DNA from 3 places in the Polaribacter batillariae genome. Region 3 is predicted to be linked to each of the others. Evidence: riboswitches for the same ligand, from Rfam matches in the RefSeq annotation. Region 3 holds a riboswitch; each other region holds the start of a gene.
What was found. A riboswitch is a leader RNA that binds a small molecule or an ion and turns the genes downstream of it on or off. The one in region 3 is predicted to bind cobalamin.
Positions count from the first base shown of each region.

Region 1: it holds a riboswitch for cobalamin, as region 3 does, so the genes downstream of both, JL193_RS09760 (DUF5074 domain-containing protein) here and JL193_RS00610 (TonB-dependent receptor domain-containing protein) in region 3, are expected to answer to the same signal.
Region 2: it holds a riboswitch for cobalamin, as region 3 does, so the genes downstream of both, metE (5-methyltetrahydropteroyltriglutamate--homocysteine S-methyltransferase) here and JL193_RS00610 (TonB-dependent receptor domain-containing protein) in region 3, are expected to answer to the same signal.

Region 1 is NZ_CP071795.1:2,239,284-2,242,567, reverse strand. It holds gene JL193_RS09765 (alpha/beta hydrolase family protein) at 1-388, shown strand, start outside; gene JL193_RS09760 (DUF5074 domain-containing protein) at 491-1,561, opposite strand; cobalamin riboswitch at 1,703-1,925, opposite strand; gene dinB (DNA polymerase IV) at 1,989-3,071, shown strand; gene JL193_RS09750 (GNAT family N-acetyltransferase) at 3,134-3,284, shown strand, end outside.
Region 2 is NZ_CP071795.1:2,994,291-2,997,574, reverse strand. It holds gene JL193_RS13270 (thiamine diphosphokinase) at 105-629, shown strand; partial or broken gene JL193_RS13265 (hypothetical protein) at 635-870, shown strand; cobalamin riboswitch at 1,051-1,240, shown strand; gene metE (5-methyltetrahydropteroyltriglutamate--homocysteine S-methyltransferase) at 1,428-3,284, shown strand, end outside.
Region 3 is NZ_CP071795.1:135,260-138,543, forward strand. It holds gene JL193_RS00600 (bifunctional adenosylcobinamide kinase/adenosylcobinamide-phosphate guanylyltransferase) at 1-378, opposite strand, end outside; gene JL193_RS00605 (ABC transporter substrate-binding protein) at 477-1,412, shown strand; cobalamin riboswitch at 1,426-1,653, shown strand; gene JL193_RS00610 (TonB-dependent receptor domain-containing protein) at 1,683-3,284, shown strand, end outside.

The sequences.
Region 1 (3,284 bases), 1.8 Mb from region 3:
CTTTGGTTCAAGGTCATCTACAATTGGCGATTTAGAAAATTGGAAAAAAACAGGCGTAAAATATGTTTTAAACGGAAGAACAAAGCAATTAATGCCTCATTTTTATCAATTTTACACTAATTTTAAAGAAAACGAAGAACGACTAAATATTAAGAAGTCTGCCCAAAAAATTAAGGTTCCACATCTAATAATTCATGGAGATTCTGATGCCTCAATCTCTGTAGAAGAAGGTAAAAAAATACATTCTTGGAACCCTAAAAGCACTTTAAAAATCATTAAAAATGCAGACCATGTTTTTAATGTTTCCCATCCTTGGAAAAAAGACAAAATGTCTAAAGAATTGGCAGCTGTTACTAAAATTTGTATTGATTTTATAACTAAAAGTTAGGCTAACCCAGTTGTTAACGTTTTTATATTTTGATTATTAAAAGCGAAATTATTTGTTTTTAAAACAGGTAATTTCGCTTTTAAACTAAAACTTTAAACTTGCCTAATTTGTAAAATTTTTATCGGAAAAATAAATATCGATAGGAGACGTTCCTACTTTTTCAACCTTTTTTTCGAAAGATTTATCATCATTATAAATGGCGATAATACTATTATCAGGGTCTAAAAAATCTTCTAAACCTATTACAAAAACTTGTTTGGTAACAGGGTGTTGTTTTACAACGGTTGTTAAAGCAACATTATTTGTGGCTGGTGTTACAAACTCTTCTACTAATTTTGTGATAGTATTAAATCTGTAAATTTTACCAGAAGCAGCCTCTGACCAATAAGCTGTAAAACTAGAACGATTTAAACTTAAAAGACTGTTTTTAAATAAATTAATAGTATTATCTGTAACAGTAACCACTTCGTTTATAGAGTAATCTTTATTTAGTTTTGTAAACGCCGCTTTTTCGGTTCTTTTTTCTGTAGCGACCCAAATTGTACCATTTTTGTTCTTTAAAATACCAGAAATATTTTCGGCAAAAGTTAACAAGGTAGTTATTTCTTTTGTGGTAGTATTCATTGCTTTTAAATCTTTACCATCTGCAACTAAAACAGTATTTCCATCGGTTACTAAAGCAGCATTATTGTACAAAATATTGTCAGAAAAGCCATCTATTTTATTACCAATACCAGTGGTTATATTTACGGGAGCAACATTATATTTTTTACGCCTTCCTCTTCCAGAAACTCCAATAACCAAGCCCTCTGTAGCCGAATACATTTCTAAATAAGAAGGTGCAGTAAGGTCGGAACTGGTCACCACGTTATCAACATTTAAATTCTCTACGTTAAATTGTGTAATGTAATTGGGCCCTTTTTTACTAACAACAAACAAAGCGTTGTCGAAACTCGAAAAAGAAATCGATTCTCTATCAGTAGATTCGTACACATTTGGTGTTAAAAAAGCACCGCTATTTAAAAAGTTAATGGCTGTTTTATCGCTTTCTAATGTTAAAATAAAGGTGGAATCGAAAACAGCTTCTTCTTCAATTTTCGACGTTGTTTTCTTAGAGCAAGATGCAAATACGAAAATGCATAAAAATGCATATGCAGCATAAAAATTCTTCATTATAATTGGGTTTTAGGTTACGGTTTAAAAATTCGCATACACATTGCATCTTATGGGTTAGATTAAAAAATAATCAAACAAAAAAATACGTATGTCGAACAAAAAATAATAGTCTTCTGCCTTTTTCTCGAAAGCATAAAAACACGAATTTGAGCACTGGCAGGTCTCCTGACTTACTTTTTGTTAAAACCTTCCCATTTAAATTTTTAAACAGTGGTGTGAGATTTAACAGACATCTTTTTACAAGACGAAGCTTACAGTTGCGAGAACAGTTCAGGATTTTTTTAACTAAAAAATCACCTGATTCCCTTTTAATTTTACATTCAATACATCGAACATAAAAACCAATACTTTATGCGGCGAAAGTATTTACTTTTTAGAGATAAAAAAAAATAGAACTGTTAAGAAACTCCCTTATTTTGTTAAAATGAAATTAGAACCTCCTTTTCGAAAAATAATTCATGTAGATATGGATGCATTTTATGCGTCTGTGGCAGAGTTAGATAATCCAGAATTAAGAGGCAAAGCAATTGCTGTTGGTGGTGGTGGAGATAGAGGCGTGGTTTCTGCAGCAAGTTATGAGGCAAGAAAATTTGGGGTAAAATCTGCTATGAGTAATGTTTTGGCTAAAAAAAAGTGCCCACATTTAATATTTGTAAAGTCAGATTTTGCACGTTATAAAGAACTATCAGCAAAAATTAGAGAGATTTTTTACGAATATACAGATCTAGTAGAACCCCTTTCTTTAGATGAAGCTTATTTAGATGTTACCGAAAATAAAAAAGGAAATCCGTCTGCAAACGATATTGCCAGAGAAATTCGAGAACGTATTTATCAAGAAACAGGTTTGCGAGCTTCTGCAGGAATTTCTATTAATAAATTTATCGCAAAAATAGCTTCGGATATTAACAAACCTAATGGACAAAAAACAGTGCATCCAAAAGAGGTTATTCAATTTTTAGAAGAATTACCGGTAAATAAATTTTACGGTGTAGGTAAAGTAACCGCCGCAAAAATGTACAATTTGGGCATTTTTGTTGGAAACGATTTAAAGAAAAAATCGTTGGAAGAACTGGTTACTTTATTCGGAAAATCGGGCTCGCATTATTACAATATTGTTCGCGGAATTCATAATAGCCCTGTAAAACCGAATAGAATTCGAAAATCTTTAGCAGCCGAAAGAACGTTTAACGAAAACATTTCATCAGAAATTTTTATGATTGAAAAGTTAGAAAAAATTGCAGATGAATTGGAACGAAGAATGCTAAAAAACAACACAAAAGGAAAAACCATCACTCTAAAAATTAAATATTCCGATTTTACACAGCAAACAAGAAGCAAAACAAAACCCAATTTTATGCAAACAAAAAAAGAGTTTTTTCCTGTGGTAAAAGAATTGTTATTTCAAGATAAATTAACAAATTCTGTGCGTTTATTAGGAATTTCTTTCGGAAATTTAAACACAGAAATTAAAGAACCTGTTTGGGTACAGTTAAAATTTGAATTTTAACGCACAGTTTCTTTGAAGACCTGACAGGTTTCAAAAACCTGTCAGGTCTAAAAATTACGAAAATGAAAATTATCAGAACCAACTCAGAAAACCAAGATTTTAAAAATTTGGTAAAAGAATTAGATGCATATTTAAAAATCACGGATGAAGATGAGCATGATTTCTACAATCAGTTTAATAATATTAATATTTTAAAACATATTGTTTTGGCTT
Region 2 (3,284 bases), 1.0 Mb from region 3:
AATTACGAAATGGGTATTTTTGCATTTATGAAAAATAAAGTTTTTTTATTATTAAATGGAGAAAAGCCAAAAGAACTGCCCAATTTATCTAATTACGATACAATTTGTGTAACCGATGGCGCTTATCAATATTTAAAAGTAAAAATATTACACCTAATTTTATTAGTGGCGATTTTGATTCTTTAGAAGAAATTCCAGAAGATATTGAGGCAATACAAACCTCGAATCAAGATTTTACAGATTTTGATAAAATGCTACAAATTCTTTCTGACAAGGGTTTTTATAAGATTGATGTTTTTGGCGCAAGTGGCAAAGAACAAGACCATTTTTTAGGAAATTTACACACAGCGCTTCAATGGAAAGAGAAATTAAAACTTACTTTTTTTGATAATCATGGCTATTATTTTTTAGCTGAACCCAATACCTTTATTAGTAATTGTTTGCACAAAACAGTTTCATTATTTCCTTTTCCAACAGCTACAAATATCACTACAAAAGGACTTCAATACCCTTTAAATAATGAAGATTTAGATTTTCGTAAAAGAATTGGAACTCGAAATAAAGCAATTGAAAACAATATAAACATTACTTTTAATAGTGGAGATTTGTTTATTTTTATCAATCATTAAAAATTATGGAAAGAAAAATAAAATTACTGTGGGATTTTAGAGGAGAAGATGCCAAAGAAACCGCAAAACATCATACCATTCATTTAAAAGAATTTGCGGAAGCAGAAAACTTCCTTTCTCAGAAATTAATATTATTGAAAAAAATCCCATGTTTTCTTCAGCATTTATTATTGTTAATGAAAGCAATATGAAAATTTACAGAGATGCTTTAAAACCACATCGTGGAGAAATTTCAGAATAATTTCTAGACATAAAAAATCTATCTTCGCAGTCACTTATTTTGGTATATCCAACAACCAACATTGTTTATTTTTCACAGATTTAAAGGTTAAAAACGAACCCTTACTTTTAAAAGACTCTTTAAATTAAAATCGAAGCAAATTTTATAATACCTTTGCCTTAGAAAGAAGTTCTTTTATTTAATTTCATCGTACGATATGGTTTTACTTAGCTGTAGATTAATAGGGAATCTGGTGCAAATCCAGAGCTGTCGCGCAACTGTAAGTAACATTTAAAGATTTTTATCCTTGTGGTCCACTGTTTTTAACGAAATGGGAAGGACGATAAAAATTGTTACAAGTCAGGAGACCTGCCATTATCGATATGACTTTGCTTTCGCGATTTGAAGTGATTTGTCTATTCTGATGCCTTTTAACATTTAGATGCTATTTTTTTTAGCTATCTATGTGTGTTTGTGCGCCATTATTTTTCGACTTATTATTTTTATTTCTCGACAAGCAAAAGAAGTTTTTAATAGAACTTTTAAGTAATTATTAATTCATTATTTAAAAGTAAAAAATGAAAACACACATTTTAGGCTATCCGCGAATTGGTAGCAAAAGAGAGTTAAAGAAAGCTTGCGAACAATATTGGGCAGGCAAAATTTCTGAAGAGGAGTTAGAAAAAGTAGGTAAAAGTATTAAAAACTACAATTGGAACCTACAACAAGAGGCAGGAATAGATCTAATTTCCAGCAACGATTTTTCTTTTTACGACCAAGTTTTAGACATGTCTCTTACTGTTAATGCTGTACCTGAAAGGTATAAAAAACTACATTTTAAATCGAAATTAGATTTATATTTCGCAATGGCACGAGGACATCAAAAAAACAATATAGATGTACCTGCAATGGAAATGACAAAATGGTTTGACACCAACTACCACTATATTGTTCCTGAATTTAAAAAAGACCAACAGTTTAGTCTTTTTTCAACAAAAGTTATAGACGAATACAAAGAAGCAAAAAAACAAGGAATTAATACAAAACCTGTTTTAATTGCACCTGTTTCTTACTTACTATTAGGTAAAGAAAAAGAACAAGGTTTCAATAGAATCGATTTAATAACAAACTTATTACCTATTTACTTTAAAATTTTAACTGAGTTGGAAGAATCTGGAGCCGAATGGATTCAATTTGACGAACCCTTTTTAGCTTTAGACTTAACAGAAAAAGAGCAACACACCGTAAAACAGGTTTATAAACAAATACAAGAAAAATTTCCAAAACTTAAAATTATTGTAGCCACCTATTTCGAAGGCTTGCAAGACAATTTAAACCTTGCAGTAAACCTTCCTGTTGAAACTTTACATATAGATTTGGTAAGAAACCCCAATCAACTAAAAGAAGTGTTAGATAATACTCCAAAAAAAGTATCTATTTCTTTAGGTATTGTTGATGGTAGAAATGTTTGGAAAAACGATTATCGAGAATCGTTAGCTACGATAAAAAAAGCAGTAAATGTATTAGGGCAAGAAAGAGTTTTTATAAGCACAAGCTGTTCTTTATTACATGTTCCTTGTGATTTAGATAGCGAAAATAACGAAGAAGTATTGACTTCAGAAATAAAAAATTGGCTTGCCTTTGCGAAACAAAAAATAACCGAAGTGGTTACTCTAAAACAATTATTTTTAGATGATAACAGTGAGAAAAACAAAAATACCATTCTAAAAAACCGCAAGGATATAGAAAGTAAAAAAACATCGCCTTTAATAAACGACCCAACAGTTAAAGATAGAGTGGCTAGTATTTCTAACAAACATACTAAGAGACTTAACCCTTTTCCATCTCGAAAAATATTGCAAAATAAAGCACTTAACCTTCCACTTTACCCTACAACAACCATTGGGTCTTTTCCGCAAACAAAAGAAGTGCGTTCTTGGAGAAATAAATTTAAAAAAGGAGAAATTAACCAAAAAGAATATGAAGAATTGCTAAAGAAAGAAACCGAAAAAGCAATAAATTGGCAAGAAGAAATTGGTATTGATGTTTTGGTTCACGGAGAGTTTGAACGTAATGACATGGTAGAATATTTTGGTGAAAAATTAAACGGATTTGTTTTTACAAAATTTGGCTGGGTACAAAGCTATGGCAGTAGATGTGTAAAACCACCTATTATTTTTGGAGATGTTTCTAGACCAAAACCCATGACCGTAAAATGGACACGTTACGCACAAAGTTTAACTTCTAAGTTGGTAAAAGGAATGCTTACAGGTCCAGTAACTATCTTGCAATGGAGTTTTGTAAGAAACGACCAAGATCGCGCAGTTACCTGCAACCAAATTGCACTGGCAATAAGAGATGAAGTTAAAGATTTAGAAAATGCAGGCATTCAAATAATTCAAATAGACGAACCTGCAATAAGAGAAGGGCTGCCA
Region 3 (3,284 bases):
TCCCATGCCAATTTCATTAGAAATAATAATAATATTTGCCTCAATTTTACAAAGTTTATCTATTTCTTCTTTGGCTAATTTTAGAGAATCTTCTACATTATATTTAGTGTCTGTATAAAAATTTGTAAGCCACAACGTAACACAATCTACAACAATAGTTGTATTTTCAGGAATTACAGCACTTATGTTTTTTTCTTCTTCAATCGTTGTCCAACGTTTATCTCTATCAGAAACATGCCTGTTAACCCGATTTTGAAAATCTTTATCCCAAATTCTAGAAGTTGCCAAATAAATAGGGTTTTTAGAAAGATCTTCTGCCAACTTTTGTGCAAAACTACTTTTGCCAGACCTTTCGCCACCAGAAATATAATGTATCATACATCGTAAAAATTATTCCGCAAAGATTAGAAACATTTATTTAAAAAGGAAAGAATATCGTAAAAGTATGTAAATTTGTATTCTAAAAAATAAAAATAATGACAGTTTCTTCTTTTATGCCAGCAGTTACCCAGATGATTTACGATATGGGTTTGCAAGAATATTTAAACGGAATAACCTTTGAATGTCCTGCTGTTGCATTGGCAGAAAAACAAGTTGCTGTGCGTTATAAATTAGAGGGGCAAGTTTTAACAAGCGAAGAAATAAATACCATTTTTTCTAAAACCAAAGCAGAGGGTGGTACTTTATATTATGTAGATGAACCTATTTTAGAAGAAATTGCGCCAGATATTATTTTTACCCAAGATGTATGCGATGTTTGCCAAATAGATACCGAATGCGTAGCAACTTCTGCATACAAATTGCCTAAAATACCAAAACTAATTTCGATTACACCCAATTCTTTAGAAGACGTTTTTGAGAATGCAATTACCATTGCAACTGCCATGGGAAAAAAAGAGGTAGGTTTAGCATATGTTGCAAAATTAAAGGAACGTATTTATAAAATAGTAGATACACAAAGAGCCAAAAGAATTCAACCTAAAAGTGTGCTGTTGTTAGAGTGGATAAAGCCATTATTTAACTGTGGTCATTGGATTCCGCATCAAATTGGTTATGCTGGTGGAATCGATTTACTCTCACACCCTTCTGGAGATAGCATTGTTATTTCTTGGGATAAAATTGTAAAATACGACCCAGAAGTTTTAATTATTGCACCTTGTGGTTATGGAATTTCTAGAACTTTAGAAGACATGCAATTTTTGGAAGAAAAACCCGAATGGAACTCTTTAAGAGCCGTTAAAAACAAACAGGTTTTTCTTGCAGATTTCGAAATGTTTACCCAATCTTCTGCAGGAACTTTGGTAAACGGAATCGAATGTTTGGCTAAAATAATACATCCAAAACATTTTAAAATTTCTGAAGAATTACAACAAAAATTTACAAATTATAATCAATTATTAGTTTTAGAATAACTTAAAATAGAATACATTTGCAAAGAATTTAGGTTTTATTCAATTATTGAATAAATTAAAAGGGAATTTGGTGAAATACCAAAGCTGTTCCCGCAACTGTAAGTTTGTTTCAAACATAAATATTTTTTGAAACCTCTTTTAAAGAGCTGTTATTAACTCTTTTACCACTGACATTTTTATGTTGGGAAGGTCTAAATAACAGAAAACGAGCCAGGAGACCTGCCTTTATTTTTAACAATTAAAAACTTTCGGGATAAAAGTTAACTGTGTATGAAGAAAATTATATTTTTTATTCTCTTATTTGGTATTGCTTCTCACTTAACCGCTCAAAACGATTCATTAAGAACGGTTTTAAAAGAGGTAATTGTTGTAGCAGATAAAACACTAAAAAAAAATTCTAAAGGTTATAAAATTATAACTTTAAATGATTCTGTTTTGGTGAAAAATACAGAATCTTTTACTACACTTTTACGTTTTAACTCACCTATTTATTTACGAGAATATGGTGCAGGTGGTACAAGTTCTGCAAGTTTTAGAGGTACAAGTGCTTCTAATACTGCCGTTGTTTGGAACGGAATTAATATCAATTCTATCAATAACGGACAAACGGGTTTCAATTCATTAACAGTAAGTTTGTTTGATGTTATAAACATTAGAAGTGGTGGTGGGAGTATAGAATATGGTTCTGGTGCTATTGGTGGTACCGTTCATTTAAATGATGAACTATCCTTTAAGAATAAACAGACTATAGACAACCAATTCGTTTCTTCTTTTGGTAGTTATAATACTTCTAATAATTTATACAAATTTAATTTGTCAAGTCAAAAATTGGCTGTTAAATTAGGTATTTCTTATAATAAGTCAAATAATGATTATCCGCTATTAAAAACCGATTTTAAAAACTCCAATGGAGCTTATAAAAATATAAGTTTTAATACGGGTCTGTCTTACAAACTATCTAGTTTTTCTGAATTAAATTTTTATAGTACATCTTATTTGGGAGACCGTTTATTTTCTGGAGAATTACCTAATCCAACTTCTGCCAACGAAAAATACAAAGATTTTAACAATAGAAATTTGTTGGTGTACAACCATCAAAAAGGAAGCTTTACGAACGAAGTTAAAATTGCTTTTCTAACACAAGAATATCATTATTACGGCGATAAAAATACAGATAAATTTAACTTCGGAAAATCGAACCGTTATTTGATAAATTATCAATTTGGTTATAAAATTCCAAAAATAAATGCAACAATTAACTCTTTTTCTGAATATGAATCTGTTTTTGGAAAAACGGATCAAATCAATACAAAAAATAGAAGACAATTCTCACAATCTCTCATTTACAATCAAAACATAAACAATATTTTCTTTTTCGATACCAAAATAAGGAAAGACTTTAATTCAGATTTTGATGTACCTTTTAGTTATGCTATGGGAATTAAAGTAAATGCATTTAAAAACATTTCTTTTCGAGCAAATGGTTCTAAAAATTATAGAGTACCAACTTATAACGATTTATATTGGCCAGGCCAGGGTAATCCTAATTTAAAACCAGAAACTGCTTTGCAAAGTGAGTTTGGTGTTGTTTTTAATACCAAAAACTTGTCGATAGATATATCTGGGTTTTATATTTCCGCAAAAGATAAAATTGTTTGGACACCAAATGGCGACCCAAATAGACCAGGTATTTGGACACCAATTAACCTTTCTAAAACAATGAATAAAGGAATTGAGTTTACACTTTCGTACCAAAAGAACTTTAATAAACATTTTGTAAATACAACAGTAAATTATAGTTATACAGATGCTAAAAATACTGAAACGAATAATTTTTTAACTTTTGTGCCAAAACATTTATTAAATGGAAGT